2 regions of the Roseiconus lacunae genome follow, and region 1 is predicted to be linked to the other one. Evidence: riboswitches for the same ligand, from Rfam matches in the RefSeq annotation. Region 1 holds a riboswitch; the other holds the start of a gene.

What was found. Region 1 has a riboswitch for cobalamin ahead of FYC48_RS28555 (PEP-CTERM sorting domain-containing protein). Riboswitches for the same ligand answer to the same signal wherever they lie in the genome.
Region 2: another riboswitch for cobalamin. It lies ahead of FYC48_RS15255 (ribonucleoside-diphosphate reductase subunit alpha); the one in region 1 lies ahead of FYC48_RS28555 (PEP-CTERM sorting domain-containing protein).

Annotation. Positions count from the first base shown of each region.
Region 1 covers NZ_VSZO01000067.1:45,539-61,471, forward strand. The annotation lists gene FYC48_RS25465 (hybrid sensor histidine kinase/response regulator) at 1-698, opposite strand, end outside; gene FYC48_RS25470 (hypothetical protein) at 706-1,734, opposite strand; gene FYC48_RS25475 (hybrid sensor histidine kinase/response regulator) at 1,748-2,827, opposite strand; gene FYC48_RS25480 (hypothetical protein) at 3,328-3,558, shown strand; gene FYC48_RS25485 (DUF4465 domain-containing protein) at 3,569-4,435, opposite strand; gene FYC48_RS25490 (DUF1559 domain-containing protein) at 4,697-5,638, opposite strand; partial or broken gene FYC48_RS28880 (DUF1289 domain-containing protein) at 5,669-5,854, opposite strand; gene FYC48_RS28555 (PEP-CTERM sorting domain-containing protein) at 5,865-6,887, opposite strand; cobalamin riboswitch at 7,135-7,384, opposite strand; gene FYC48_RS25500 (chemotaxis protein CheB) at 7,640-8,737, shown strand; gene FYC48_RS25505 (glutathione peroxidase) at 8,862-9,422, opposite strand; gene FYC48_RS25510 (MFS transporter) at 10,147-11,715, shown strand; gene aspS (aspartate--tRNA ligase) at 12,028-13,806, shown strand; gene FYC48_RS25520 (hypothetical protein) at 14,283-15,107, shown strand; gene FYC48_RS25525 (HTTM domain-containing protein) at 15,104-15,933, shown strand, end outside.
Region 2 covers NZ_VSZO01000010.1:378,113-394,045, reverse strand. The annotation lists gene cmk ((d)CMP kinase) at 1-439, opposite strand, end outside; gene FYC48_RS15315 (universal stress protein) at 689-1,576, shown strand; gene FYC48_RS15310 (universal stress protein) at 1,621-2,544, shown strand; gene FYC48_RS15305 (Gfo/Idh/MocA family protein) at 2,744-4,066, shown strand; gene FYC48_RS15300 (Gfo/Idh/MocA family protein) at 4,063-5,166, shown strand; gene FYC48_RS15295 (hypothetical protein) at 5,425-6,051, opposite strand; gene FYC48_RS15290 (ubiquitin family protein) at 6,274-6,765, shown strand; gene FYC48_RS15285 (preprotein translocase subunit SecA) at 6,803-8,734, opposite strand; gene FYC48_RS15280 (YciI family protein) at 9,221-9,631, shown strand; gene FYC48_RS15275 (YciI family protein) at 9,628-10,473, shown strand; gene FYC48_RS15270 (YciI family protein) at 10,528-10,911, shown strand; gene FYC48_RS15265 (VOC family protein) at 10,901-11,374, shown strand; gene FYC48_RS15260 (RNA polymerase sigma factor) at 11,411-12,640, shown strand; cobalamin riboswitch at 12,855-13,122, shown strand; gene FYC48_RS15255 (ribonucleoside-diphosphate reductase subunit alpha) at 13,362-15,933, shown strand, end outside.

The DNA of each region.
Region 1 (15,933 bases):
GATTGAAGTTGTCGCTGGCACACTTTTAGCTGACGCCGATGTCGGTCTTGGTCGATCATCCCCTCTTGGTCGGAAAACTGCTGAAGGATGTCTTTGCATCGGACAAAGCTTCCGCGGAAATTAACCAGCGGTCCAAGGATCGCCACCCGGGCTCCCGAGTCGCGTTGGTTTTCCAGGTCAACTAGTTGCGATGTTGACTCGAAAATCGAGTGACTGATCGGAAGAACGTGCTCGGCATAAAAAAGTGTGTATGGTTCGTTTCCAGGGGTGTGTGCTACGTCTTCAATCCACCATTGTGTTTCGCGTAGGCTCTGTAGCTGCTTTTCGACTCGTCGAAGTGTTTCGTCAGAATCTGTTTGGCCCGATTGAGCCTGGATTTCATGGAGTGCCTTGATCGAAGGCGAAATCGAATCGTTCCAGGCGGAAAGTCTTTCGCCTTTAAATTGCGGATTACCTGCGACGATCCAACCGCGCAACGCCGCGAGGGATTCTTGGACGCCGGCAACAATTTGCATCGACGCTTGGGCAGCGGGGGCGCGTTCATTCGTCAAATCGAACGTTCGCTGTCGCAGATTTAACTGAAGCATCAGGATGATCAAAAGACCGATCAAACCGAACGTCGCGATCGACAGATGCGAGCGAAGAAGTTGCTTTTGAAGAGGTCGTTTGACCTCTGGCAAAGTCTGGCTTTGATCCATCGCAAATTCACTCGCTATCGTTGACGGACGCCGGTCCGAGCCATTGCGGGTTTAATTGGGCATGACTTTGCAAACGCTCAAGTTGGCGTTCCAGAATGCCCACCCGTTGGTAGACGTGGGCCGGGAATTTTCTACCGACCGCATACACTTCACGCGGGGGGGCGGTATTCGGAACCAAGGAATGGATGTAGGCGATTTCAGAAACGACGAGTGAGGCGAGGTTGAGGACATCGCCCGGTTCGACGTCCTGGACATCAGCTTCTTTCGTGTCGAGTTCCAGAATCGGTAGCCCCGACTGTTGTCCGATCCGTTGCGTGATCGCTAAGCAGTTGAGCAACCGTCGATAAACATCTGCCGGAAGCCGATCCGGAATGAAATCGGGTGTTTCCGGCATGACCTGTCCAGGTTGTGTCTGTTCAAGTATTCGCGACGTATACCCGATCCCGACCGTTACCTGCTCGAAAACATCACTGGGCGAAATGCGTTCGTCCAATAATCCGTTCAGCTTATGAATGGCGAGGACAACGGATTCAAAGACAAGAACCTCTGTCACAACTTTCTGTCTTGAAGCGACGACGTTCTGGGATGGCATGCCGTAAAGTGTCATCACTGATCGCAGTCGGTCGTGAGCCGCATTGGCAAGATCAAGGATCGGCGCATATCCGATCGCAGATTGACCGATCGGATCTGCACGCAAGCGAGTATGATCGAACGCAAAGCGTTGTGAGATACGATACAGCACTAGCGACTGAAAGTAGATCTGACGCGCTCTAACATCGCGGACGTTTAGCATCGCGGCGGAATGCTGGGAACGACCCATGTAGACACGGATCGTGTCGAGGTCGGAGTGGATCTGGGTTAACCGATCATAGATTTGATTCAACGGTTCAGTTGATCGTTTGTTGTCGTCGGCGGCAACCAGGTCCGAAGTTACCGATGCGACGATAATGGCAAGAACGAGCGCGACTCGTGAGAAGGAATGATGACACATGAGATGCACCCATTGAACCGAATTTGAAAGTTGGCAGTGAATCATGACAGACGAAGCATTAGGCGTAAGTCAGAGCATTCACGTTAGGAAACACGAGTTTGAACGTGCTGCCGATGCCCAATTCAGATTCGACGTCGATCGAACCTTGGTGTTGTTGGACGATTCGATTGCAGATCGCCAAGCCGATTCCGCTACCTTCAAATTCGTTGATCAAATTCAATCGTTTGAAGGGGGCAAAGATGCGCTCATAATTTTCGCTCGCGATTCCAATCCCGTTGTCACGTACTGTGACTGTCCATTGATCGGCTGAGGCATTTGCCGACTCAATCGTGACTTCAGGAGATCGCTCTTTGCAAAATTTGATCGCATTGGTGATCAGATTCTGAAATAACTGCCTAAGCGCCCTGCGGTCGCCTTCGATGGCAGGTAATTCGCCGACAGAAATCGTTGCGAGAGTATCGGCGATCTCAAGGTGAAGTACATCAATCACTTCCGCGACTACGCCATTGAGATCGACTACTTCAAAATCATTTGATTTGCGGCCAGATCGAGCGTACTCAAGTAGCCCATCGAGTGTCGACAAGGCATAAGTCGCATTGTTATGAATCGTCTTGATGCAACTTGTTGTATCCTCGTCAAGCTGTTTCGAATCGCTTTTGAGCAATAGCTCGGCATAGCGTCGTAGGATCGAAATGGGACTTCTTAGGTCATGCCCCGCGATCTGTGCAAAGCTCTCGAGTTCGCGTTGTTTGTCTGCAATTTCGGTTGCCATTGCCATTTTGTCGATCGCATTGCAGATCGCACGTTCGACTGACTCCGGAGTCAACTGTGGCTTGCTGACGTAATCTTGTGCGCCTTCTTTAAGGGACATGACCGCAATCGATTCACTACCATTGCCGGTGACCATCACAACGGGCAAGAATGTGTGTCGCGATCGGATTTTAGAAAGGAGTTCTAATCCGTTGAGCTCGTCAATCGAATAGTCAAGCAATAAGCAATCAAACATGCCATGGGCAAGACGTTCAAGCCCGCCAAGTGAACTCGACTCGTGAGTCACCTCGACATCATCTAATGTTGTCTGCTCGATCATCGATTTCATCAGCATGGCATCGCCAAGGCTGTCGTCGATCAAGAGCACTGAGAGGGGGGAATTGGGGATTGTCACGTGTTCGATATCCGTTGGAACGGTCGCATAGGTTGCGAACGCAAAATAGTCAATTCTTTCGCGATGCTTGGTTCCGAAAATTCAGCGTCACGGAACGGCCTGGCACGAGTGAATTCGTTCCACGTCCGCCCTGAATCCGTCGATCAAGAAGTCGACAGCAGGCCTGTTTTTGGGGGGGAGTCGTCGAACGGAGCTGCTCGGGCAACGTGATCAATCGGGGGAAGCGTGATCATCCGCTGACCCTCATCGACAACTACCGAAAGATAAGTCGCGATTGTGCAAGGTGGAGTGAATGTCGCTAAACCCAAGGCGACTGTCGCAGCTTAGACAGAGTTTAGGTGCTAGCATTGGCCCGGCGAGGAAATGCTGTTCCGCGCCAAGCAGTTGGGTGCGACTGATTGACTCGCGCTCGATCTTTGCTAAAAATTCGCAATCGAGTGCGACTTTCTTGCCCGAATTTGGATCGCGAATTGATGGACAGAGAGATGGAGCAGAGCGACGAGGTTGCGAAAAAAGAATTGCACCACGCGAAATTGGATGAGATCTATCAGCTCCACAAAACGCTTCGATCTCGAATCGAACTTGAGGCATCTCATTTGCAAAGCCTCGTCAATCAGTCGTTGCAAGCCCGGGCAATCGGCGTTGCGTTGCCCGAGTCGAAAACGGATGACCTTCAGCAGGTCGTCAATCTTGAAATGATTTGAGCAACCGATGCTAGGCGGGGTTTCGGCGTTTGCGCCGACGAAGGGTTCCCGCGACGCAAAGTCCGGCGATCGCAACAGCAGCACTAGGTTCAGGGATCGCGGTGATTTGAAAGTTGTCGATTGCAAAATAGGCAGGTGTGTTCATCCCGTCATCGCCTATGTCGGACGAACTAAGGTTGAAATGCAAGCTGCGGGCGTCTGCCAAAGGTGAGAGGTCAAGTTGTGCCCAATCGCCAAGAATGTAGTCTTCGCTTTCGGAGGCGAATCGAAAGTCCGCGAGATTGAACTCAATGGATGCATCGAGCGTCGAATCGGTTTCATCAAGCCCGTAGATGGATAATGTCAAGTAGTCGGAGTCGGTCCCGTCGATGCCACCAAACTTTTTTGCAAATGCATCGCCGTCTCGCATCGAAAGATAGCCATAGGTCGTGTTGGTAACCGCGACGCTATGCGCGCTGGCATTTTCGGGTAGATAGATACTCGGAAGCTGTTTGAGATGGTCGACGTTGTTGCGATCGAAAACGAAGTTCTCATCAATGAATCGAGTTGTCTCGACGTCACGATTGCCGAATGCGACGGCATAATTTTGCGACCCACCGGCGCCTGACCCTGGGTACGCGCTGTACTGATTGGAGAAGCCTGGTGTCGTATTGTCAGTGACATTGCTAATCGCAAAGCCGCCCCAGCTAAAAGCTGAACTGCGATTTGAGAGCTGGATCTCATCGACCATAAACGTACCCACCTGCTCTGTCTGAGACCCCCACCAGTAGTGCGTTTCTTCGGCGGTCGCATTGCCCGTTGGCCCGTTGAAATAGCTTTCCGGGCCGAGCGGAAATGATTCAAAGTCAATCACTGTTTCGGCAAACGTTGAAGGCACGAGTATGCCAGTGGCGAGTACCGAGAGAGCGAAGTGTCTAAGTAGGTTGCACATATCATTAAGTTTAGGGGAATGCGGATCGAAGCAATCGTAATCAGTTGAACACGAATGATTCGGCTTAAGTCATTTCGCTCTTCCTTCGGAAGAGTCGGGCTCTCAGGCCCAGAGAGAGCACCCTCCCCGGCCGTTTGCACGTCCGATCCTACCGCAAACGGGAGCGTGTTATTCAGATGCTTAAACCCCAGGCTCGTGTTTACCTGCTTAGTAGTCGGTGATCACCTCACCACCCCGGCGAGAGAGCAGTGCGGATAGGATTTGCAGATCCAAGCTTTGCGTGACGAACCGGGCGGAGCCATCTGCCATTAGGAAATGAGAACCGCCGACGTGATAGCTATGAAACTCTTGGCCAAAATCACAGAAGTCACCGTTGCGACTGGCCAGCATGGCTGAACATGAGTCCCATGGGGATCCCGGCGAGACATGTTCACTGATCGGTGCACTTTGGTCGAACAGATTTTTGTGCCCGATCCAAATGGAATGCAGGCCTTCGGGAGCTTCTCCGCAAACGATCGTGTGCGTCGTTCCATCCAAAATGTCTCGCAATCCAATCTGATGGTCTTTTCCGAATAGCATCACACCACGTCCTACCGCATCGCCGATACCAATATCGGAATAATTGTTCTGGCAGTTTCGCGATGGATAGCAACGCAACGATCGTTCGCCATAGTTACCGGCGTAATCGGTTCGCCCGAATTGCAATGTTGACGATGGAGAGTCGCCGTTGGGACGCGTCAACGTTGCCTTTGGTGCCGAAGGACACAAATAGGTTGGCACCACTTGCTGTCCGCCGGCATGATTGTCGGGGTGCAGGTAAGGGATCGCCGGATCAAGTTTTTCGTAAAGCGATTGCTGTTCAATAAACGGCAATATCGTCGTGCCCCAGCTTGGACGCCATCGCATCCGCAACGCCCAATTGGTCATGCTCGCGAAGCCAGCACCGCCATACGGAAGTCGCTTGTAGGCGGAGTGATAATTTAGAATACCAAGCCCGAGTTGCTTTTCATTGTTCAAGCACTGGACTCGCCGCGCCGCTTCGCGAACAGACTGCACTGCCGGAAGTAACATCGCAATCAACATCCCGATGATCGCAATCACGACCAATAATTCGACCAAAGTGAATCCTGGCCGAGTGTTTGAGGCCATTGCGTTGCCGCTGCTTAGGCGAGCCCGTGCGTTGCTGACGATACGAGCCTTCGTGTTAGAGTCGGCGGCGGACCAAAGACCGATCTCGTCTCGAGATCGGCCGCATCCGATGCAAAACGACGATGCATTCAGTCGGCATATCCCATTGCAGGGCGATGTGACTGGTCTGTCGTTCGCGTGTTCGCGATAGGGCTCCGGACCGACGTGTTCACTCACGAAGTCATCCTCATGCGCGGTTTCGACGTCGACGGCGAAGCATCATTCCGAACGATAGTCCGCCGAGGGCTGCCAGCGCCGACGGTTCGGGAACCGCACTGACATTAATGACGCCCACCGCACCGGTTGGCAGGCCGACGTAGTCAAAGCCACCGGAATCAAACGTGACCCAGTTGTCTATGATCGCGTTGCCCTGCGAATCGCGAGAGATACCCGCAATGCTGTTTCCGCTTTCATCGACCAACTCGCCACTGCCGACGACATCGACCAGGCGGACATAATTGATGTTGTTTAGATCAAGAACACCGCTAAGCACCAAGGCGTCAGTGCTTAGTTCATCCAAATCAAATGGCGTGCCCCAGTTGTTGGCATGTTTGCCGGCAAGGTTGTAGACGTTGGACATGTCAAAGCCCTGGAACGTCCCGGCGCCCGCGGTGGGGGCCGTGTTCAGTGAGATCGACGGGAAACGCAGGAAGTCACTGCCATTGCTAGAAACTTCGACGAACGCGAGCTCGGCGAACAGCGAGGTGTTTCCACCTAAACCAAATCCGTTCTCGAACACGGCAAAGTCCGCGCCGTCACCGTTCGCGATCGCCTTGTCAAAGCCAAGCGTGATCGTGCCCGGCATATCGATCCCGATGAATCCGTAGGTGTCCGAGTTGTCAAAGACGTTGCCGGCGTAAGGGTCCGTCACGGACCCGGCATGGAAGCTGCTCGGTTCGCTACCGACGTCCGGTTGGTAACGTTTGTCAAAGCCGGTAAGACCATCCGGGCGAGCGATCGGGCTGTACAGATCACCGAGGGAAGCAAAACCGGTTGTCGGAGAAACCAGCCGATCACCAACGCCGGGGGCTGGTGAGTAGTCGACCACACGAGACTCAAAAACGGACAGCTCGCTTCTCGCGATCGGGTTGTCGATCGCTCCGTCGGTCACCCCGGAAATTCCTGAGTAAGGGCCGTTCTGTTGCGCGATCGCAGTTGCGGCATTCAAGCAAGTCAATGCGACAATGATTAAGGTGAGGTGCTTTTTCACGATGGATGATTCTGGCAGGCGCGACCGGAAAGTTCTCAGGGTTGGCCATCTGTATCGTCGCTACGTGCGGACTGGTCAGACGGGCAGTCACGGCGTTGGATTCCCATCGTTGGGAGGAACACCGATGCGGGGCAAAGCCGGGAAGACGCTTTCGGATACGCGGTTGCGGGTAACATGCGTCAGCAATGACGGTGCCTTCGATAGGGCACGTGTCTGCTGCAACGACCGCCCCATTCCAGGAGGGCACTGAGCCGTCTTGCCTTAGGTAGGTCTTCTGACTCACCGCCTTTTCCGGTCGCTCGTTGCCTTCTCATTGAGGATCAGCGGAAAATCGCAGACCATCAACAATGGCATCAAGAATTGAGCGACGGATGCGATCCGATTGAGATCGCGGGCGGCACACAGCGGCCGGACCGTCCCGGAATTGCACCGGAGTTCCCTGTTCACCAAGTCACAGCGCATCGCGAATCTTGGTCACCAAAGGCAGCCAGATACTACCGCCGGCAGTGGGCCTGTCAAGCATGTCGTTTCTCGCGTTTTTTCTTGGCACGCCGGTTGCACCTCCCTAACAATGGCGGGTGACGTTCGGTTGCGTCCGGGATTGGCTCATTTGTCTGGCCAGAATTTCGAAGTTTCTGGCTGATCAACACAGCGACTGGCTGGGAAGAGCCAGACGCAAATCGGTGCTCAGCAATGAATCAGACGATCGCCCGCGATCGAAACGAACGAACGCTTCAACAGAGGTGCTAAGAGTGCGCATTCCCGACAGAAACGATGATGGACCCCGCCGGCACGATATCTTCTGCATCGCAGCGTCGATGGGCGGGATTGAAGCGATCTCCGAGCTTTTGCGTCAGATTCCCGCCGAGTTTCCGGGGGCGATTTTCGTCACCCAGCACACCTCTTCGACCAGTCGCCGTATTTACCTTGCCGAAATCTTCGGTCGCCATGCCAACTTGCCCTGCCATCTTGCGAGCGACGGTGAACCATTTCGCAAAGGAAGCGTGTACGTCGCGGTCCCCGACCATCACTTGTTGATTGAACGAGATTGTATTCGGACCGCGATCGGCCCCAAGGAGAATTATGCCCGTCCCGCTGCCGATCCAATGTTTCGTTCGGCCGCCGTTCATCATGGAGGAGCTGCGGTCGGAGTTGTGCTCACCGGAATGTTGGATGACGGATCGGCCGGGTTAGAGGCGATCAAGCAATGTGGTGGCAAGGCGCTCGCCCAGCATCCCGAAACGGCCATCGCACCTGACATGCCAAGCAATGCGATCCGCTACTGCGATGTCGATGGCGTGTTGCCGCTTGACGGGATCGCAACGGCGATGTCTTTGCTTGCCGAATCCTCCGCCGGAGATTCAGTCCCGCCTAGCCAAACGTTGCTCACCGAACTGGCCTTTGCTCAATCAGTCGAAAGCAATATTCCTGCCGAGCAACGCATCGGTCAACTCTCGCCCTATATGTGTCCCGATTGCAGTGGCCAGATGTGGCAGGTAGATCAAACCTCGTTGCGCCGTTTTCGATGTCACGTCGGACATGCTCACACGATTAAGTCACTTGTTGAGTATCACAGCGACGCCGCCGAGCGGATGGGATGGTCGATGTTACGAACCTTACGAGAGAAAGAACGAATGATTCGTCAGCTTGCCGATGAAGAAGATCAGAAGGGAAACACTGACGTTGCCGCGATTTATCGCCAGCAGGCCGAAGCTGTCGGGCAGCAAGCAGCGTTGATTTCCAACGCGATTAAGCTCGCACCCGAGAGCAACGTTCCTCAAGGCAGCACAAGGAGTAGTGGGATCGAAAACGGGCTCGCTGCCCTGCAGAGCAATCTCGCCAGCGAATAAACACGCTTATGTTGTCCAATGGCGTTCGCCACAAATGTTTCGGACCGAGCGCAAACTCTCTCTGCCGCCGGTCAGACTGAACTGAATCGCGTCTTCACGCGACTCATTGTTGCTAGGCGATGACCTATAGTTCTGCTTCAATGGCGCTGACCAATTCCTTCGCGTCTGGCTTGGTCGGTGGTGCGAAACGGGCAATCAATTGGCCATCGCGGTCGACCAGAAACTTTTCAAAGTTCCAGCTTACCGACCCGGCTCCCTTGGGCTTGGTCTCTTTGCTCGTCAGATACTTGTAAAGATCGCAAGCGCCGTCATCGTTGACCTCGACCTTGCTGAACATCGGGAACGAGACGCTGTAGTTTGACGTGCAGTACTGTTTGATCTCGGCGTTACTACCCGGGTCTTGGCCGCCAAACTGATTGCATGGAAAGCCAAGGACAACGAATCCTTTGTCTTTGTACTTCTGATAAAGCGATTCGAGCCCGGCGAACTGGGGTGTCAGCCCACACTCGCTGGCCGTGTTGACGATCAGCACAACCTTGCCTTCAAAGTCTTCTAGATCGACAACCTTGCCGTCGATATTTTTCATTTCAAAATCCAACGCACATTCGTGGTCGCTCTTTTTCTCGGCAGACGCCATCGTGGTCAAAGCTCCAAAGGCAATCATCGCGGAAAGGATCAAACGCATAGAATCGGTTCCTTAGGTGGTGAAGACAGGGTGGTTTAAGTGGGGAGCTAACCGATGGGCAGCCCTGTCGAAGCGGCGGCATTCCGGTTTAGTCCCATCTCAGTCTGGTCGCAAATTGTAGCCTAGCGGATACTGCTAGCGTCGAATTCTTACTCGCGTCGTCAAATCGCCATTGCCCCAGACCGCCCTGGTGTTCCGCCTAAAGTTGGGCCGACGACCGTCGATGGTCGCCGAGCTGCGGTGTAATTGGGATTCCGACAGTTCAACACAACAGGACCATCCGTTGGTGATCCTTCGGTCAATCTGCTGGCATTGCTGCTCTGGAGTTGGGGCGGATTCGGATTTTGGGGAGCGAAGGAAACGGTACGCTTACGATTCGGAAGATCGAGAGACAATGTCGCTCAGCTTTCCAAGTTGAATGCGGAACCAAGCAGGTGACTCCTCCCGTTAAAAACCCTTCCAGTGCTTGAGGTTTGCAGCGGATCACCGTTTGCACCCGCTCGGTTGTCGATCGAAACGCTTGATTAACACCGTGAATTTCGTGGAAAATTTGCCTGTCAGGCGAACTCTGACGGGCAAGCTGGTGGCAACGAGACCGCAGGGGGATTAACTTCTCTTTCTCGCCCGGATTTGCCAGCAACGTCTTGACCGTAACCGGTACCATCGGCAGCATTCCGGATCCCTCCCTTTTATGTCCTCCTTCTCGCCTTGTGGAGCTCCCCGAATGGAACAAGCACGTGGAAAATTGATGCTTGCCAGCTTTTTGACGCTGGTAGCCTCTGGAATTGGTTTTGCAACGCGAACCGCAGCCGGGGGCCCATGGGAGCGAGAATTCGATTTGGGACAAGTCCAGTTCGGTGCCATTCTTGGCGCAGGGTTTTTAGGCTTCGGTCTAATGATCTTCTTCGGCGGGATTCTGGTCGAGAAGTTCGGCTATAAGAAACTGCTGGCACTCGCATTCGTTCTGCACCTAGTCAGTGCGGTGATGTTGTTCGCCGCTAACCCGTTGTTCGATGGATGGCGCGAATCGGATCCCGAAAACGCGACGGCGAACGTTTATAGCGTTTTGTTTTGGAGTGCGTTCTTATTTTCGCTTTGTCAGGGGCTTTACGAAGCGGTCATCAACCCACTGATTGCCCAGATTTATCCGGAGAACAAGACGCACTACTTGAACATTTTGCACGCCGGTTGGCCGGCCGGGATGATCATCGGCGGTTTGTTCGCGGCTGGCTTCATTGGCGAGAATGCGTGGTTCGTGGAAATTCCGTGGCAGTGGGCGCTGTCTAGCTTCGCGATCGTCGTGATCATCTACGGCGTGTTGATTCTGCCTGAGAAACTTCCCGAGACCGTGGGTGAGTCCTCCGGCAGCTTCGGAACGGTTTTCTCTTGTTTCACCTCGATTCCATTCCTGGTCTTGATCGTCTTGCACGCATTGATCGGCTACATGGAACTGGGCGTCGACGCATGGATGACCAAGTTGATGGAGAACCTACTTCCCAACTCTGTTTTGATTCTCGTCTACACGTCGCTGTTGATGTTCGTGCTGCGATTCTTCGCCGGGCCGATCGTTCACAAGGTCAACCCGATTGGGTTGTTGTTCGGTAGCTCGATCATCGCTTGCTTGGGACTGCTGTGGTTGGGGTCGCCGATTCAAAGCGTCGCGATGATCTTCGTAGCCGCGACGTTCTACTCGCTCGGAAAAGCATTCTTGTGGCCGACGATGTTGGGGGTTGCCGGCGAACGGTATCCACAAAGTGGTTCGGTGGCGATGGGTGCCTTAGGCGCAGCCGGGATGCTTTGTGTCGGGCAAATTGCCGGGCCTCGCATCGGAACCCAGCAAGGCTATGAAATGAGCGAGCGTTTGCAACAGGCCGCCCCCGAAACGTTCGAGCGTTACGCCGATGCGGATCCGATCAGTTCTTGGGGGCTTGAATATCGCCCCGTCAATGCCGCAAAGCTCAACGCCGCCAACAACACCGAAGTCGTCGAGGGCGAATCGGTCGATACCGCCGCGATCAGCAATGCACAACTGATTCCCGATGAAGACAAGCCAGCATTGGTTTCCAATGCCGCGACGGATATCCCCGCGGTCAAAGAGGCCAACTTGTACGGTGGGCGTCGAGCTTTGACGTTGACCAGTTACGTCCCGGGGATGATGGCGATCGGTTTCCTCGGCTTGCTGATCTACTTCCGTTCCATCGGCGGCTACAAAGTCATCACCCTTGACGGTGGCTCAAAGGACCACGAAGACACCGATGACGCGTTGGAGCAACCGGTGCCGAGTGAATACTAATCCCGCCACCCGCCGTTAGTCTTTAATTGTGACGCCCCGCTAAACCAGCGGGGCGTTTTTTATGGCCAGATCAGCCGAATGGCGTCAGCCACGGTTGTACCGGTTCGCATCTACCCCAGGTCAGTCGAATGACGTTAGCCATGGTTGCTACGCGATCACCACTGGCAACATCGTGACCGCCGTCTGGGGCTTGGTTTTCGTTTCCAGAAAGAATTCGCCAGGGCTCGAGTGCCCCCTGAGCAATCTTGGCTTGGTGGTCTAAAATCGCGGTTTTCCAGGTCAACCTTCCCCCTTTTCCCGAACAATAGTCTCGTGCTGCGAACACACACCTGCGGCGAACTGCGCAAAGAACACGTCGGAACCGAAGTAACCCTGTGCGGCTGGGTCGAGAATCGACGCGATCATGGCGGTGCCGTCTTCATCGACCTGCGAGACCGATACGGGTTGACCCAAGTTGTGATCGGCCCCCCCGAAGCCGACGCCGCTCAGATCGATGCCGCCGGCCACGTCCCGGCCGAGAGCGTGATCTTGGTGCGCGGCAAAGTCGCCGAGCGTTTGGTCGGCAAAACCAATGAAAAGCTGGCGACCGGCGAAATCGAGGTCCGTTGTCCAGAACTCAAGGTGCTCAATACCTGCCAAACGCCTCCATTTACCCCAAGTCAAGCAGACTTGCCGGGCGAAGATTTGCGTTTGAAGTATCGTTTCTTGGACCTTCGTCGTCCTGAAATGCAGCGTGCGATGGTCCTTCGTAGTCAGATCGTCAAGACGATGCGTGACTACTTTGCCGAGCACAACTTCATCGATGTCGAAACTCCGATCCTGGGACGAAGTACTCCCGAGGGCGCTCGCGACTATTTGGTTCCCAGTCGAGTTCACCCAGGCGATTTCTATGCGTTGCCCCAGTCGCCACAGCTCTACAAACAAATTTTGATGGTCGCCGGTTTCGACCGCTATGTGCAAGTTGCCAAGTGTTTTCGGGACGAAGACCTCCGCGCCGATCGGCAGCCCGAGTTCACGCAGTTGGACTTGGAAATGTCCTTCGTCGACTCCGACGACATCATGGGCTTGATCGATGGCTTGGTCGCCAAGACAGCCAAGGAGATTTTGGGGAAAGACGTCACGCTTCCGTTACCACGGATGACTTACGAAGAAGCGATGCGCCGATTCGGTCACGACGCCCCCGACTTGCGATTCGGAATGGAGATCATCGACGTCACCTCCGTTGCTCAGAAAACCGAATTCCGTGTCTTTCGCGCCGTCGCCGACTCGGGCAACTTCGTGCGAGGCTTGCGTGCCGTCGGCGCCGCAGAAAAATACTCGCGTCGACAGATCGATGAACTCACCGAGTTTGTCAAAGACTTTGGCGCCAAAGGCTTGGCATGGTTCCGAGTCGAAGAAGATGGGTCGTTATGGAGCCCGATCGCGAAGAATTTTGAACAAGATCATCTCGCTGAGATCAAGTCATTGATGGAAGGCGAACCCGGTGACTTGCTATTGTTCTTGGCCGATTCATGGGAAGTGACATGCAAAGGGCTCAACGCGCTGCGTAAACGTCTCGGTGCCGAACTCGAACTCTACAAACCAGGCGACTTGCACTGCAGTTGGGTGACCGAGTTCCCGATGTTCGAACGCGACGAAGAAACCGGACGTTGGGTCGCGATGCACCACCCCTTCACCGCTCCGTTGGAGTCCGACTTCGATAAGCTCGAAAGCGATCCAAAAGAGTGCCGTGCTCAGGCGTATGATTTGGTGATTAATGGCAGCGAAGCCGGAGGCGGAACGATTCGGATTCATGACCAAGCGATTCAGTCAAAAGTCTTTGAGCTGATGGACATTGACGAAGCGACCGCCGAAGATCGCTTCGGATTCCTGCTCAACGCGTTGCGATTTGGCGCCCCGCCGCACGGTGGGATCGCTTTGGGGATTGACCGTTGGGTGATGTTGTTCGCCGGGCTTGAGAACATTCGCGAAGTCATCGCGTTTCCGAAAACGCAAAAGGCGTCCGACTTGATGACCGAAGCTCCCGGCCAAGTCGACACCACGCAACTCACCGAATTGCACCTGCGAACCCTGGCCAAAAAAGCCGACTGAGCCGACGCTCTCTTGGCCAACCTTTCGTTTGGAGGAGGTGCCGGACGCTTCAGCGGCTGGGGAGGGGGCTCGTTGGGATCGAAACGCAGCGTCCTCGTTAGATCGGCGTCTCCATCCGCATTTGCCACAAGAGCAAAACCGTCGTTTAGGCGCGGAGCATTCGGGTCAGGAACTTGGGGATGGCTCATCAGCCGACGGCGTTAGCCCCGGCTATTGCACCGGAATCATGGCGAACGCGAATCGGCAAATTCTGATTTCAGAGGTTGACGAACTACTCACACCTTCCCCCAAACGAGAACACATTCCACGGGCCCTGCACAAACCAACACCCTTCAGTTTTGTTCCGACTCACCTTTGTTCGTTTCGTGACGAACTGTCACTGCCAATTTTGATTGATCGGGTTAACCTGTTAGCCTCCCCCGGTTGATCGGTGGGCTGGTAATCAGCGGCGACCTTTAGATTTGATCACGGCATCCATGGCGGAAAATTTCAACGCGTCTTCAGCAATTTCGAAACGGAGGCGGGTACTGCTTAGCGGCGTGATCCTGTTTCATTTTCTAGCCGTCGCGCTGCCCCCGCTAGCGTTTCAGACCACGACCGTCGACGGTCCTTCACCCCTGATTGATTTCTTGATTCGTCCTTTTCGTGGCTACGGCGAGTTCTTTCACCTCAATCGTGGTTATGCGTTCTTCGCACCCGATCCTGGCCCCAGTCATCTGATTCAGGCGGCAATCGTCCAGCCCGACGGAACGGTTCAAGAGCAGATGTTTCCGAACTTGGATGTGCAGTGGCCGCGGCTGCTATATCACCGTCACTTCATGCTCTCAGAGTTTTTGAACGAGAACTATTGGCCACCGGGACCGCCCGACGAGATGTTTCAAACCGATCGTATGGCGGCGGAGTACTGGCAGCAGCGACGCGGGCGTTATGAATTCATTCGGCAGTCGATGGTGGACCATTTAAAAGCCGTCAACGACGGTCGCGACGTAGCGATTCGTCGGATCGAGCACGGACTTCCCGCGCTAGCCGACTATTTGGCCGAACCGATCGAACTGACCGATGAACGGCTTTACAACTTGATGTTGGACCAACCGCTGTTCTCTGATCAAATCGCGCCTGCTGTGGGCAATCCCGATGCGAACATTGAAACCGAAGTCATCCCGGTGCCTCAGAATCAGCCCTCCGGTGAAACCGATCCCGAAGCTTCGCCTTCTCCGGTTCTTCAGCAGTCAGGCTCCCACAACCCCAATTCAGAGCGGCCGGAAACACCCTCGGCGCGGCCTCAGGGGGCACCCCAATGAGCACGCGCGAAACGGTCGAATCGCAATCTGGGCACGGTTCTTATCGTGAATCGTTAGCCAAGGGATGGGAAGTCTGGGAACGATTCTGGTTCACGCCTCGTCCTCCCCACCTGCTTTGCGCTATGCGGATCGCAGCCGGGGCGATGCTGTTCTATTGCCATCTCGTACTTGCCGGCAGCCTGCTCGAGTTCCTTGGCCCGGAAGCTTGGATCAACAACGAGATGGCGCGTCAGTTGCATGACGGAGCGTTTGGGACGCACGATTGGGCGCGCAGTTACCTGTGGCATCTTGAAAGCCCGACAGTATTAGCCGTCCATCATGGTTTCACGATGTTGGTGATGGCCGCGATGACGCTAGGATTGGCAACCCGAGTCGTCGTCCCCTTGGCGTTGTTTTTGCAGTTGATGTACTTGCATCGTTTGACCGGAGCGCTCTTCGGGCTCGACCAAATTGTGACCTACGTCACGTTGTATTTGGCGGTGGCTCCTTGCGGTGCCCGTTATTCGATCGATTCCATCGTAAGGAAACGGTTTGCCGGACGATTCGACGCGTCACCTCGGTTGCGGTGGTGGGTTCCCGATGCAACGCCCAGTGTGGCAGCAAACATCAGCACGCGACTACTGCAATTGCATTTATGTGTGATCTACTTATTCGGCGGGATGTCGAAAGCCCGTGGTGAAACTTGGTGGAACGGGCTCGCCGTTTGGTACGCCGTTTCCAACTACGAATACCAGTCGATTAACATGACATGGTTGTCGCGTTATCCCGCAGTGATCTCGGCCCTTTCGAACATCACGATGTTTTGGGAGGTGTTTTATTGCGCCTT
Region 2 (15,933 bases), on a different contig from region 1:
TGGCTCGCTCCAGCGGTGACGCTGTTAAGAAAACTTTGCACTCTGCATCCGGGAAGACTTCGGCACCTTGGTCGCGGCCCTCGGTCACGATGTTGCGGCCGGCGGCAATTTGTCGTTGGAGCTGAGACAGTTCGGCACGGACCGCTGGGACATCGGCTAGATGGCGAATCGACTGAGTTACTTCCGGTGTGCGGATTTGTTCAGAGACATTTTCATCGTCGATCCAGACCGCTTTGTCTCGCCACGTGATTGCGATCGTTCCGACAAAACTGGCCAGTCGCTCGGCGTCATCCAAATTTATCGAATCACGCATCGCGGCAAGCGTTGCCGCGCGATAGAGCGCGCCGGTATCGAGGAATTCAAACCCCAGTCGCGATGCGACTTGATGGGCGATGCTGCTTTTCCCCGCGCCGGCGGGGCCATCGATGGTAACAATCAAGGCGGGCAACTCGGAAGGGATCAGTCACGGCCATTCTGTCACGGCCAACCATTCAGCCAGGGCCAACACGCTCAGTGATAACATGAACCCGATCGGTTGGCTACGCCCGGAGTATTCATCGCAAGAACAGTCATTTTTGCGCCGGTTAGATCGTCGCATCCGGTCACGGAATTGAACGCCATTTGGTATACTTTGATGGGCTGAGAGTTGGCCCGGACAAGAATGACTTTACAGCGAGAGGTCACTGCCATGAACAACGTCGTTTTAGCCATCGATGGATCTGAACCCTCTTTAGAAGCGGCCCAGTTTTTTGCTCATTTGCCGCACAACGATAGTTTGTTCATGACGGTCGCTACCGTCGTCCAACGACCCTACATTCACAGTAGTTATGCCGTCGGCGAGTTGTTGGAGAAGGCATTCGAACGCGATCAAGAATTTGCGAAAGAGAAATTTCAGGAAGTCGAAGAGATCTTCGACGGCGCCAACGTCACGCTCGATCATGTCGCCAAGGACGGCCCGGTCGGCGAAACGATTGTGGAAATTGCTGAAAAACGGAAAGCAGACTTGGTCGTCGTCGGTGCGAAGGGCCACTCCGGGATCGCCCGGTTGTTGCTCGGAAGTGTTAGCGATCATGTGGCAACGCATGCCCCATGTAGCACGTTGATTGTGCGGCCGACAGAGTTGCTCAATCATGCCCGCCCGATTCGAGTCTGCTTGGCGTTCGAGGTTTGTCAGTCGGCAATCGCCGCACTCGAGGAGATCTCGCAAATTCCTTGGAAGACCGGGACCGAGTTTCATTTGCTGACCGTGCAAACGTTCCTGTCTGACTTTATCGGGGAGCGTATCGCCGACGAAGGGTTGGATCTAACCGAGCACGCCGAAGAGGGCTTGAAGGAAGCCAAGGAGAGGCTGCGTGAGGTCGCCCCCAACGCGCAGACCCATGTTCTACGGACCGATCATATCGGAGAAGGCATCGTTTCGTTCGTCGAAGACAATGGAATCGATTTGCTGGTGATCGGCGAGACTCCGCGCAGTGCGGTCAATCGGTTTCTGCTCGGCAGCACGTCGCGTTACGTGTTGCGGCATGCCCCGTGTAGCATCTGGGTGACCAGGAATAAAACGCCGGACGCATCTTAGGTATTGGTGTTCTCGCATCAGGTTATTCGTGCAAGGAATGTCCCATGAAAGTCCTCTTGGCAACCGACTGTTCGAATCAGGCATACGAAGCCGCGAAGGCATTGTTGTCGTTGCCGATTTCCGAACCGATCGAAGTGACGATCATCACGGCGCTCGCCGAGCCATACGTGTCGGTGCCCGAAGCGTCTCAGCAGTGGTATCCGCAGCTGTTGCAGCAAGAAAGGGTGCGCAGCGAGCAGCACCAGGATGAGCTCGCGAAACTTTTGGGCGAGCGTTTCATAATCGCCGAAAAAGTCACCCGGCCGGGGCATCCCGTTCGTGTCATCTTGTCGGAAGCCGAATCGATTCACTGTGACCTTATTGTTATGGGAGCCCAAGGGCATTCGTTTTTGGGGCGTCTGTTGATCGGCAGCGTTTCCGACAGTGTTGCGACCCATGCAACTTGTTCGGTGTTAATCGTCAGGTCACCCGGTGAAGCAGGCGATGCATCGCAATCAGATGCGGTCTCGCATGCGAAGCGGTCCCCGATCACCGACGTGACCGTCGGCTATGACGGGTCGGCACCGGCTCGGGAAGCGGTTAACGAGATGGCCGGGCTGGGCTGGGACGAAGCGACTAAATTCGAGTTGCTTAGCGTCGCACCGATCTACGACTATCTGCTCGGGACCGGTCTGACTACCGCGGCGATCGAAAATGAAGAATTGGTCTTTAGGGAGATGCAGCAACGCTGTGAGGAAATGGTTGATAACATTTCCGACTCGCTACCGAATGCTACTTCCTGTGTCGTTCATGACCAGCGAGTGGGGCCGGCGATCGTCGAACAGGCAGAAAAGACGAACGCGGATTTGATCGTCGTCGGTGACGCGGGCCATAGCCTGATCGACGATTTACTGCTCGGCAGTACGACAAAGTATGTTTTGCGGCACGCCGGTTGTAGTGTTTGGATTTCACGGCAGCATCGGCAGTGAGCATGCTTTTTCGTCGATGCGAAGTCAGCAAACATCGTGACGGCGTGGCCACTATACTCTTGGGTTCATGAATCAGACTCTATGACGTCCCGTTCCGTGGGATACGTTCTCGTTGACTCTGATTCAATGTTTCGCATCATGTCGATGGGTGATCGCTGATCGGCAATGCGACCAATGGATTCCTCCAAGAGATCAGCATATGAACCTTTCGGACACAACGAATCGGGATCGCCGGCTATTTCTAGCCTCGATGGCATCAACGGCCGCACTGGCCGGTAGCGGCCGGGCGATCGGACAAGAAACAGAGGCTTCTGCTAAGTCAAAGCAAGCGGCGCCGAGCGAACGCTTGACGATCGGAATCATGGGTGTCAATGGTCGAGGGGCCGCGATCGCCAAAGGCATGTTGGAAACCGGGCAAATCGATATCGGTTTTATCTGTGATGTCGACAGCCGTGCCTCCTCCCGAGTGGCCAAACTCGTCGGAGAGAAGCAATCGACGCTTCCCAAGACGCCGACCGACTTTCGCGAAATCTTAGACGACACGTCAGTCGACGCGCTCATTTGTGCGGCTCCGAATCACTGGCATGCGCCGGCGACCATTCTCGGTTGTACCGCCGGGAAGCACGTGTACGTTGAAAAACCATGTAGCTACACACCGGCCGAAGGCGAGATGGCCGTCGCGGCGGCACGCAAAAACAATCGCGTCGTTCAGATGGGAACGCAACGCCGGACTTGGCCGGGGATCGTCGCCGCAATTGATAAGGTTCACGGCGGGGCGATCGGAAAGGTGCTCTACGCACGATCGTGGTACAACAATCGCCGCGGCCCGATCGGTCATGGAAAGCAAACCGCACCGCCTGAATGGCTCGACTGGAAACTATGGCAAGGACCGGCCCCGTCGCGTCCGTTCAAAGACAATGTAGTGCACTATAATTGGCACTGGCATTGGCACTGGGGCAACGGCGAAATCGGCAACAACGGAGTCCACGCGCTCGACGTCGCCCGGTGGGGAATGCAAGTGGACTATCCATCGGCCGTTTCGGTCGGCGGCGGAAAGTATCGGCACGATGACGACCAGGAAACGCCAGATACGATGATGGCCACGTTTAATTTCCCAGGCGGTAAAACGATTACGTGGGAAGGATTAAGTTGGTCGCCTTTGGGCCCTCATGATTCACGCTTTGGGATCAGCTTCCACGGCACCGATGGCTCGATCGTTGTACGGGGCAATGGTTACACGCAGTATGACATGCGAGACAAAGAAGTCGCACGAGGCGACGGCGATGCGGGTGATCAAGATCACTTCGTCGACTTCATCGATGCCGTGCGAACCGGTGGTCGACCGAACGCAGATATCGAAATCGCTCACAAGAGCACGCTGCTGTGTCATCTCGGGAACATGGCCTATCGTACGACAGGCTCCTTCAAGACCGACCCAAAAGATGGGCGCCCGATCGATCATCCGGCGGCAAACGACTTGTGGTCTCGAGAGTACGCGAAAGGATGGGAGCCGGTGGTATGAACGTAATCGAACGAATCAAGCCGATCGCGCCCGCCCGGAGATGTCGCAACTTGATCGCAGGATACTTGGCATTTGTCGTCACTGCTGTGGCGATTGTGTTTAATCAAGCAACCGTATCGGCTCAAGAAACCGCGGACGCAGAGCTCACCCCAATCAGGATCGGAGTGATCGGGTTGGACACGTCGCATGTTCCAGCATTTACTAAAGCGTTCAACGTCGAACCGGCTGATCCTGAAATGAGAAACGGCCGCGTCGTGGCCGCGTATCCTTATGGCAGCCGAACAATCGAATCGAGCTACAGTCGAATTCCGAAGTACACCGAAGAAGTCAAGGCGTTGGGCGTTGAAGTCGTCGACTCGATCGACGCGTTGCTCGACCGCGTAGATTGTGTGCTGTTAGAAACCAACGATGGCAAGCCGCACTTAGAGCAGGCGTTGCAAGTCTTTCGTGCTGGCAAGCCAACGTTCATCGATAAACCAGTGGCTTCTAATTTGGCCGAAGTAGTTGCAATCTACCGAGCAGCGGAGCACTACGGCGTGCCCATGTTTTCGAGTTCTTCGTTGCGTTACAGCGAAGGCGCCCAGGCGATTCGGAACGGTGCCGTCGGTACCGTCCTTGGTTGCAACGCGTTTAGTCCGGCGGCGACTGAGCCATCGCATTCGCGACTGTTTTGGTACGGTATTCATGGTTGTGAATCGCTTTACACCTGCATGGGAAGAGGCTGCGTCAGTGTTCAGCATATCTCGACCCAACACCGTGAGTTGGCAGTCGGTACCTGGAATAACGGACGGATCGGAACCTTTCATGGGATGCGAAATGGTAGTCGTGGATACGGCGGCACCGCTTTTGGTGACAAAGGGATTCGGCCGATCGGCGATTACGGCGGATATCGTCCGCTAGCAGTCAAGATTGCCGAATTCTTTGAGACGAAACAGTCGCCGATCGATCCAAAAGAAACGATCGAGCTGTACGCCTTTATGGCAGCGGCAGCGGCGAGTGACGCCGACGGGGGACACCCGGTTACGATCGCGAGTGTTTTAAAGAAAGCAGAACGCGACGCCGACAAGTTGCTTGAAGGTAAGCTCACCCCCGGTAAGTGAACGCGGTGGTGGATTCGAGTGGACCGAAGATCTGACGAAGTGCTTTGTCCACGTAGCATTTGGGTGGGATTGACGATCCGACAGGCACCAGCCTTGGTGCTTGGAGGATAAACTCCACCTGGAGCAAAGCACGAGAGTTCAGCGGCAGGTTTTATCGTCGCTCACCGCCGACTCGCATCGTAAATCGGAGGTTGGCAACCAAGTCTAAATCCGTCTCGCGAATTGGGGCATCATCTCTGACCGTCGATGGTTGAAGCGTTACTTGTCGGTGATAATTTCACGATCAATCGCTGAAGCGGTTCGGATCGGGACGGTCACTGTCTTGTTACCGGCCGCTGCCTCCGGCACTAGCACGGTGTTCGGCTCAGCTTGTTGATCAGTGAGTTGAGCTGATACGGGCATCGCCGGCAGTCCATTGCTCGCGTCTGCCGATACGACGCTTCCGCTCGCTTGCGTGTTGGCCACTCCATGATGCGAGAGTACGTTTCCATGAACGTTTTCAGGAAGTTTGTACATCGCACCACTGACACCGTCGACAACAAAGCCGGGGACGCCCCCGAAGACAAAATTGCCGAGGATCCAAGGATCGGGTTTGGCCTTGATTGTTTTGGTTTGTCGAACGTTGTTCGGGCCCGAGAAAACAACCGAGTAGTTGGCCGGCAGACAGAGTGATCGTTTGGCATCAAGCGTCACTTGCTGTGGGGTGACGCCCTGGTGGATCACGTTTTGCCGATCATCGATGACTGAAAATTGCGTCGGTCCCGGAGGATTGTCGATCGTAACGGGGTAACGGCGTTCACTCAAAATAGTTGCACATCCCGACTGACAAACGACAAAAAGCACGAGGCTGACGATCGCTGGCAATCGGGTAGATGGAAGGGGCATCGAGACTAATCTTAGGTAGTGGGATTGGGGTTGGGCAAAATGCTAGTGCTCCGGCTAGACCCAATATTTGGGGCGTCTCATCAGCCGACGAGCGTTCGCCCCGGTTTCGCGGTTTACCTGCGGTGAACGTAGTTTTGGGACAGCCCGTGTAACACGGTCGAACGCTACCCCGCAATGTCAAAAGCGTCGACGGATCCTTGGGAAACAGGTGAAACACTCCTAATGCGACTTCTGACAGTTGGACCACGGATACGCAAACAATCCGGAAAGGTCATTGCGTCAAGTGCTTGGCGGGTCCGTCTCGTGACCCTTGACGCTGTCTTTCGCGAAGTCATCGTTGATCCAAAGATGACAACGATCCGAATCCGTACGCGGTATTTTTGGTGCCTGAATTTTCGAAAGGCTATTTATTTTGCCGAGATTCAAGCGGTCGCGTATGGTTACCATGACTTGTCGCCGGAATCATCCTTCTCATCTACTCACGACGGATTTGATTGTTTCAGCGTCGGACTTCGGTTAGTCGACGATTCAGAGCTGACGCTCTTTCGTTTCTATGGTGAAGGGTCGTTTACCAATAACGGGCCGTTCCCCGATTGGATGTACTGGGGCGAACGAGCGGGCGACTTGTCGGGCAACCAGGAATATGAAAGCCGGCTGTTTGTCGACTTGCTTTCCACTTTGGTTGGTGTCGAAGTCGTTCCGGCTCGTGACTGACCGCAACGAAAATGCGTCGGGCGGCAGAGGTGAAGTGTTATGAAAGTGATTCGCGGATCGATTCGCTCCAGCGGTCACGGGCGACCATCTGTTCGCGCAGGCGGCGAGCATCGCTTTCGGACTGCCGTTGCAGTTTTGCGACGAGATTGGAAAAATCGCGATCGCATTCTCCAGTCGGGCCGGCATCACGCCGCATTTGTGCCGACAGTGACGGTGACCGCGTAGCGATCAGTTCATCATCGGCCGCACAGAAAAATTGGCAGCTTCCCGGATCGCCTTGTCGGGCCGCACGACCGGCCAATTGGCGATCGACTCGCTGGTTATGGTTGATCTCGGTCGCGATAACATGCAAGCCACCTGCTTCGATTGACGCGGCATCTGGTTGGATGTCAGTCCCTCGCCCCGCCATGTTTGTCGCAATCGTCACGCTCCCAGAGCGACCGGCTTGGGCAACGATGTCAGCTTCGTCTTCATCTTGGAGTCCGTTCAAAACGACATGCGGAATCGAATGTTTTTTGAGTTGAACAGAAAGTCGCTGGCTTTCGTCGATGGTCCGTGTACCAATCAGGATGGGCTGGCCGAGATCCGAACGCTGCCGAATGTCGGAGACGATCGCATTGGCTTTGGATTCAAATCCATCAAAAAAACGCGTCCGCAGTGATTGGCGAAGGCACGGTCGGTGTGGTGAAATGCGTACAACGGGCAGGTTGTAAAACTCGCGTAGTTCGCCTTCACTTCCCGCAGCAGTGCCGGTTAATCCCGCGACCCGCTGGTACAGTTGGATGAATCGTTGGCGAGTGATACGAGCTTGTGCTTCGTTTTCATCGCTAACTGATAATCCTTCTTTCACTTCGATCGCTTGGTGTAAGCCGTTGCTCCATTTGCGTTCGTCGTGGATTCTTCCGGTGTTGCCATCGACGATCAAGACGCGTCCTTCGCGCACGACATAATCTTGATCACGCCGGACCAGATGCCTAGCCTTCAGTGCGTTTACAACTAAATCGGCGAACGGGCGAGCTGCCATTCCTGCTGGGCGCTGAACCCACGTTTCCGAGATAACGCCAATTCCCTTGTCGGTCAGATTGATCGCACGACCGATTGAATCGATTTCAAAGTCGACGCCTTCGCTTAGTCCAAGGGCGGTCTGGTCGGCAAATTCGAAAATCGCGGATGCCGTTGCGGTAGACATTTTGGCGCCACTGAGCACCAACGGTGTGTTCGCTTCATCGATCAAGATACTATCGGCTTCGTCGATGATGGTCATGAACAACGCGCGTTGCATCGGCGCCGCTTCGTATGGCGAATCGCCGCGCAGGGTTCGCCGAACAGAATCGCCGAGACGCTGGTTGTGCCGGCTTCGCTTGAGTCGTTGATCGCGAAGGAAATCAAACCCAAATTCATAACCCGGGCCGAACGTGAGATCACAAGCATAAGCGATCGCCTTTTCATCACTGGATGCTTGCGATCGTAAAAGGCCGACTGATAATCCGAGCCGTTCGTAGACAGGCCGAAGCGTTTCGTAGTCGCGTCTCGACAGATATTCGTTGGTCGTCGCCAAGTGGATTCCCCAACCGGTCCATCCAAACAAGGCCGCCGGCAACGCCGTCGTGATCGTTTTACCTTCACCGGTTTGAATCTCGGCAACGGTGCCGCCCGCGAGTGCCAGTCCGCCGACCAGCTGGCAATCGTAGTAAACCATGCCCGTCGTTCTGCGAAGTGCTTCGGCCGTCAACGCGAACGATTCCACCACATTGGGGACGCGGGTCGCTTCGCATTCATTCCGCACTCGCGACCGCATCGCCGCCGCTGCGTTAGAAAACTCTGGCTCAGAGAGTTGTTCCAGCCGTTCACATCGTTGACGGATTTGACGGAGCTGGTCAGACACAGGTTTACCAACCACGCGAACGCCGCGTTTCGGGCGGCCGATCAGATTGCGATAATCGGCAAGCGAGGGTTGGGTGAAAAACATCGGCAATCGATCACATTCCGACCGGAGAGAAGGGTGCACCTATTAGGTCGTTCGGTACGTCACCGGGCGATTCTGAATTTCCCCGGTTCAGTTTTGCCTGAAACGTGCTCGTTAACGCCAAATAGCCGAAGAATCGTTGCAATCGGGCGAGTGCAAATACATCGCGATGTGACGAGGGAAATGGCTCAAACGCTCCGCCTAGACCAAGTGATTGGGGCGACTCATCAGGCGACGGGCGTTCGCCCCGGTGATTGCGACGAAACCGTGGCGAACGCCATGCGGCGAATCTCAATTTCAGATGTTGGCGAAGCACTAGCAATGACGATCGAACGGTCGCACAAACGATTTCGAAGTCATCACACTCGGGACGAGCTGGCGGGGCCAGGAGAAACTGGTCAAAAAAATGCGAATCCTGTCGATTCGTAGGTCAACCATTCGATCCATCTGAAACGGCAGCAACTACCGATTTCGAGAGGACGGCAAAAGATGAAATTTGTTTGCTTGGGCTACATCGACGAAACCAAGTGGGAGTCGATGTCAGAAGAAGAGAGTCGGCAAATAATGGAGCAATGCCTTGCGTACGACGATGAACTGCGTCGCGGGGGACATTTTATCGGCGGTGAAGCCCTCCAGTCGGCTCGTCATTCGGTCACGTTACGAATGAAGAATGGCGCCGCAGACGTCATCGACGGTCCGTACGCGGAAACGAAAGAGACACTGGGAGGTATTCTGCTACTCGAGGCCCGCGACCTAAATCATGCGATCTCGTTGATGTCGCAGCATCCCGGCGTTCGAGTCGGCCCTTTTGAGATTCGGCCTGCGGATGAAGAAGTCAACGCGCTCGTCGCAGCACGACACGAAGCATTTAACCAATCAATCGAAGGAACGGATCAATGAGAGTGATGGTCATTCTAAAGGCAACCAAAAGCTCTGAGGCCGGCGAGTTGCCGAGCGAAGAGTTGCTCACCGCGATGGGCGACTTTAACGAAGAGCTCGTCAGAGCGGGGATCATGAAGGCCGGTGAAGGATTGAAACCCAGTTCTGCTGCCAAGCGAGTCCTCTTTCGGGGTAGCGACCGCACCGTCACCGATGGGCCGTTCGCAGAAACGAAAGAACTGATCGCAGGATTTTGGTTGTGGGAGGTCGATTCGATACAAGAGGCGATCGATTGGGTCAAACGATGTCCCAATCCGATGCCGGAAGACTCTGAAATTGAAGTTCGGCCGGTCTACGAAATTGAAGATCTTAGTCCCAGTGATCCTGACGGAAACATTCGTGAGCAAGAGGAATCGCTTATGCAGTCGATGGCACTGCAGCAGGCAACGGTGCAGCCATACTTGTTCTTCGGCGGATGTTGTGAAGAAGCGTTGGCGTTTTATGAACAAGCCGTGGGCGCGACTGTCACGATGAAGATGAAATTCAGCGAAAGCCCTGATCCAGTTCCCGACGGAAAATTGCAATCAGGGTTCGAAGAGAAAATCATGCACGCGTCATTCACCGTTGGCAAGATGAATTTGATGGCGTCCGATGGATGTGATGAACGCTCGAACTTCGATGGGTTCCGTTTAGCGCTCACGCTGCCGACCGAAACCGCCGCCCATTCGGCGTACGATGCTCTCGCCGAGGGTGGCAGTCGCGAAATGCCGCTGACAAAAACATTTTGGTCGCCGTGTTATGGGATGGTCACCGACCGGTTCGGCTTAGGCTGGATGGTCATGGTATTGGGAGACGACTGCTAGTCTTCAACGCGACCGTTTCTATTTCAATTTATTTCACCAACAAATCAACGAACCATGAAGTACATGTTTTTGATCTATGGGAACGAAGAGGACTGGACCGACGATGAGCGCGAAGCGTGCATGGTCGAATCGATGAAAATCAGCGAGGAACTCGCAACGCAAGGCAAATGGATTGACGCCTCACCGCTACATTCGGTTTCGACGGCCACGAGCGTCCGTGTCCGCAGCGGTCAATCGCAGATCACCGACGGTCCTTTCGCCGAAACCACCGAGCAACTCGGCGGCTACTACATTGTCGACGTTGCGGATTTGGATGAAGCGATCGCCATCGCAGCACGGCTACCGCCAGCTAAGAAAGGTATCGTCGAAATCCGTCCTCTTTTTCCGCTGCCCAAACTTCCCGAAACTGTCGAGGCTCGCGTTGACCATGGAAATTAAACAGCGAATCACACCGTTCCTTTCCTATCGCGATCGAGCCGAAGAAGCAGTGGAATTCTATGTTTCGGTCGTTCCCGACTCTAAAATCGTTCGAAAGGTCTACAACCCTGAGAGCCAAGCGGTGCTCACGATCGATTTCGAGCTTTGCGGGATGAAGTTTGTCGCGCTCAATGCTGGTCAGGATTGGAAATTTACCGAAGCGTTTTCACTGGCAATCAGTTGTGAGACTCAAGAGGAAATCGACGAGCTCTGGGGGGCGTTGCTCGCCGGGGGAGGATCCGAACTCGCATGTGGATGGTTGAAAGACAAATTCGGTATGTGTTGGCAAGTCTGGCCGGCGTTGATGGAGGACTGGTTCGCCGCCGACGATCCGGCGGCGCTGCAACGAATGTTTCAGTCGTTGTGGCAAATGAAGAAGCTGGATCTTCAAACGCTCAAACAGGCGTTCGATGGTAACGTTTAAGTTTCTTCAGACAGTCGTGATCGACGCAGGATAACGATGCACCGCGAAGACATTGAAGCGATTTATCGCAACGATTCTCGAAAGGTCTTTGCCACATTGGTTCGGCGTTTGAAGGATTTTCACTTGGCCGAAGAGGCCATGCATGAGGCGTTTACGGCGGCGATGCAACAGTGGCCCTCCGAAGGTGTACCGGAACATCCCGTCGCTTGGCTGATTTCCACGGGAAATTTCAAGGCGATCGACAAGCTGCGCCGTCGCGCGAAACGCGACTCTTTGCAGCCTGAATTGGCTCGTCGGCTTGCCGAAATCGAATCGGCAAATCAATCGACAAACGCCGATGAAATTGAAGATGACCGATTGCGTTTGATCTTTACCTGTTGTCACCCGGCGATCGATTCCAAGATTCAGGTACCCTTAACGCTTCGTGAAGTCTGTGGGCTGACGACCGAAGAGATCGCCCGCGCTTTTTTGGTCACACCGTCGACGATGGCTCAGCGAATCGTGCGGGGCAAAGCAAAGATTCGTGACGCCGGTATTCCGTTTGTGATTCCGTCGTCAAAAGATTTACCGTCCCGATTGGAATCCGTGCTGACGGTGATATACCTCGTGTTCAACGAAGGCTACTCCGCTTCGAGTGGGACCGAGTTGACTCGAGTGGATTTGTCAGACGAAGCGATACGGTTGGCTCGATTGTTATCCGAATTGCTTCCCGATCCGGAAGTGATCGGGTTGTTAGCGTTGATGTTGCTGCATGAATCAAGACGGGAGGCTCGCACAGACCGCGACGGCGACATCATTTTGTTAGAGGATCAGGATCGAACGCGTTGGAATCAAGCCTTGATCAGCGAAGGGCAATCGCTGGTACGGCGAGCGTTGCGCACACGGAGATTCGGCGTGTATTCGATTCAAGCAGCGATTTCTGCCACGCATGCCGCAGCCTCGCATGCGGGTGAAACCGATTGGGGGCAGATTGTCGCGTTGTACGATGTTCTGCGGATGGCCGACTCATCCCCAGTCATTCAACTGAATCGCGCCGTCGCGATTGCGATGCGAGACGGTAGTTTGGCCGGACTAGAGATTATCGACTCCATTCTTAAACGCGGTGAATTGCAAGAGTACTACCTCGCCCATTCGGCGCGCGGAGAGCTGCTGCGACGACTTGGACAACAAGACGAAGCCATCGCGGCGTTCGAAAAAGCCTTTTCATTGGCCAAACAAGAACCCGAACTGAGGTTCTTAAGGAACAAGATCGATTCCCTTCGCTAGGATTTTATTCCAATCGAAAATTCAAGTGAGAGTCTTCCGTCGCCCGAAGTCAGCCTCGGTGATTGCTCGGAAACCGTGCCTAACGCCGATCGGCAAATCCTCTTTTTAAATATTGAGACGAAACACGAACCGTCTGTCTGACACAGCGGATTGACGGCCCGGGGCGTATCCCGAAGACCGTGAAAACTTCATTGACAGCAAAACCCAAACCGGTATGATTGCCGGCGTTCGTGGTGACGAGTGCGGTGATCTTCCGTGCTCGTGAACAGGGAACTCCGGTGAGTCTTGGGCTACTCCAAGGCAATTCCGGGACGGTCCGGCCGCTGTGAACCGCCGCATCCAAAAGGGTGCAATCGACGCTTCTTCTCTAGGAAGGCCATTGTCCACAACGACGTTCTCGCTCGGCGAGACGAGTTGTCGATGAGAAGGCAGCAAGCGTGCGTGCGGTGAGTCAGAAGACCTACCACGAGATAGACGATTGAGTGCCTTCCTGGATTGAGGCGATCGTTGCAAGCGATGTATGCGTGTGATTTACTGCAAGTTCGAGCGGAACGCCGCAGGTATCGTTTGGGTGTTTCAACTCGTCAAGCTGCACGTCTTCATACCGATATTCGATCGTTGCGCCGATACTGCGTCGCTAGTATTGCGCTATCGATGAAGCGTTGCAGAGATCGCAGCGTCCGCGTGGTCCTATCTGCGGGCGTCGAAAGGAGTAAGACTGATGGGGGCTTCTGCAGAGTCTGCAAAGACCGTCCACGCGGTGGTGCGTAAACGAGACGGGCGGCTGGTTGATTTTGAGCCTGGGTGTGTGGCGAAGGCAATCGACAAAGCTTTTCGAGCCGAACTAAATTTGGCCGACCAGCAGCCTCTCGATAGTGCGATTCGCGAAGACATTGATTCGATTGTGGGGCAAGTCGCCGAGGTCGCGACCGATCGCGATGCGGTGGAGCCGGTCACTGTCGAGCAAATCCAAGACGTCGTCGAAATCGGCTTGATGCGGCGGGAACACTTTCGTGTCGCCCGTCGCTACATCCTTTACCGCACCGAACATGCTCGAATCCGTGCGATTCGCGGAGAAGACAGTCGACTGGATTCTTTGAGTATTCCGCCGCGACAAGAGCAACGGTTGTTCGTAGAACTTGAACCCGGGGTGCGAGTGCCGTTCGACACGCAACGCATCGTGCGTTTTCTCAAGAACTGTGATGCGGCATCGCGACCCGAAGTCAACGTCGACGAAATCGTCGGCGAAGTGGTGCGTGGTGCATTTGATGGTATGACGCCGGATGATGTCACGCGGGCAACGGTTTTGTCTGCTCGTAGTCGGATCGAACGTGATCCGGCGTATGACCAATTGGCCGCGGAACTGCAACTAAGCATCATTTATCGACACGCGTTGGGGCGAACGCAATTCTCTACTGATTTCGAGTCGTTTTACCGCGACCGCTTCGAGCATTACGTGATCGAAGGCATTCGCGGAGGACGCTTGTCGGATGATCTTCGCGGCTTTGATCTCGCTAGGATTGCCGAAGCCCTCACGCCTCAGCGAGACCGCGGATTCCGCTACCTTGGCTTGCAAACAATCTACGATCGGTACTTGTTGCATCTAGAAGGTCGCCGAATTGAGACGCCGCAATATTTTTGGATGCGTGTTGCGATGGGGCTGGCGATCAACGAACCTGGCGAGTCGAAAACCGACCGCGCGATCGAGTTCTATGATTTGCTCTCTTCGATGCGTTTTACCAGCGCGACGCCGACATTATTCAATTCGGGAACGCCGTATCCGCAGTTAAGTAGTTGCTATTTAACAACCGTGCAAGACGACTTGGATCACATTTTCAAGTCGATCGGTGACAACGCACGGCTTTCAAAATGGGCCGGTGGTCTGGGCAATGACTGGACCAACATCCGTGCGACGGGATCAATAATCAAGGGCACTAATGGCGAAAGTCAAGGAGTGATCCCGTTCCTGAAAATCGTCAACGATGCCGCCGTCGCCGTCAATCAGGGTGGCAAACGCAAGGGAGCCGTTTGTGCGTATCTGGAACCTTGGCATTTAGATTTTATCGAGTTCCTAGACCTTCGCAAAAACACCGGTGACGATCGGCGACGAACCCATGACATGCACACCGCCGCATGGATTCCGGATTTGTTCATGCGGCGGCTGATCGATGGCGGAAACTGGACGTTGTTCAGTCCTGACGAGGTGCCCGATTTACATGACATTTATGGGCAACTGTTCAAGGAACGCTATGAGCACTATGAAGCAGAAGCAGCCGCCGGACGTTTACGTCAGTCACGTACGATGCCGGCGGTGGATCTTTGGCGTAAGCTTCTAACAAGGACATTCGAAACCGGTCACCCCTGGGTCACATTTAAGGACCCGTCGAACATTCGTTCGCCTCAGGATCACGCAGGCGTCGTTCACAGCAGTAACCTTTGCACCGAAATTTTGCTCAACACCGGCGAAGACGAAACCGCGGTATGCAACCTCGGTAGCGTTAATTTGGGTCGCCACATCGTCGACGGCCAGCTAGATCAAAGCCTGCTACGGAGCACGATCGAGACGGCGATGCGGATGCTCGATAATGTGATCGACATCAACTACTATCCGACGGCCGAAGCAAAAAATGCCAACCTGCGACATCGGCCCGTTGGGTTGGGCATGATGGGCTATCAGGATGCTCTCAGTGCGCTCAACCTCCCCATCGCTAGTGAAGAAGCCGTCGCGTTTGCTGATCAATCAATGGAGGCCATCAGTTACTATGCGATTCACGCGTCGGCGAAACTCGCTCAGGAACGCGGGCGGTATGAATCTTATTCCGGTTCGAAATGGAATCGTGGCTTACTGCCGATCGATACCTTGGAATTGCTCGAACGCGAACGAGGCGAAGCGATCGATGTCGATCGATCGTCCACGATGGACTGGGAAATCGTTCGAGAGTCGATCGCCCGGTATGGGATGCGAAACAGCAACTGCCTTGCAATCGCACCGACGGCCACCATCTCGACCATCGTCGGTTGCAGCCAATCGATCGAGCCGACCTATAAACAGCTTTACTCAAAGAGCAACCTGTCCGGCGAGTTCACTCAAACGAACTTCTTGCTGATCGACGAACTAAAGTCTCGCGGGCTTTGGAATCCAGAAATCCTCGACGCGTTGAAATACTACGATGGCGTACTCGGCGAGATCGAGCACCTTCCCGGTGAGATCAAGCAACGGTACGCGACCGCGTTCGAAATTGATCCATCTTGGTTGATCCGGGCCGCTTCCCGGCGGCAGAAGTGGATCGATC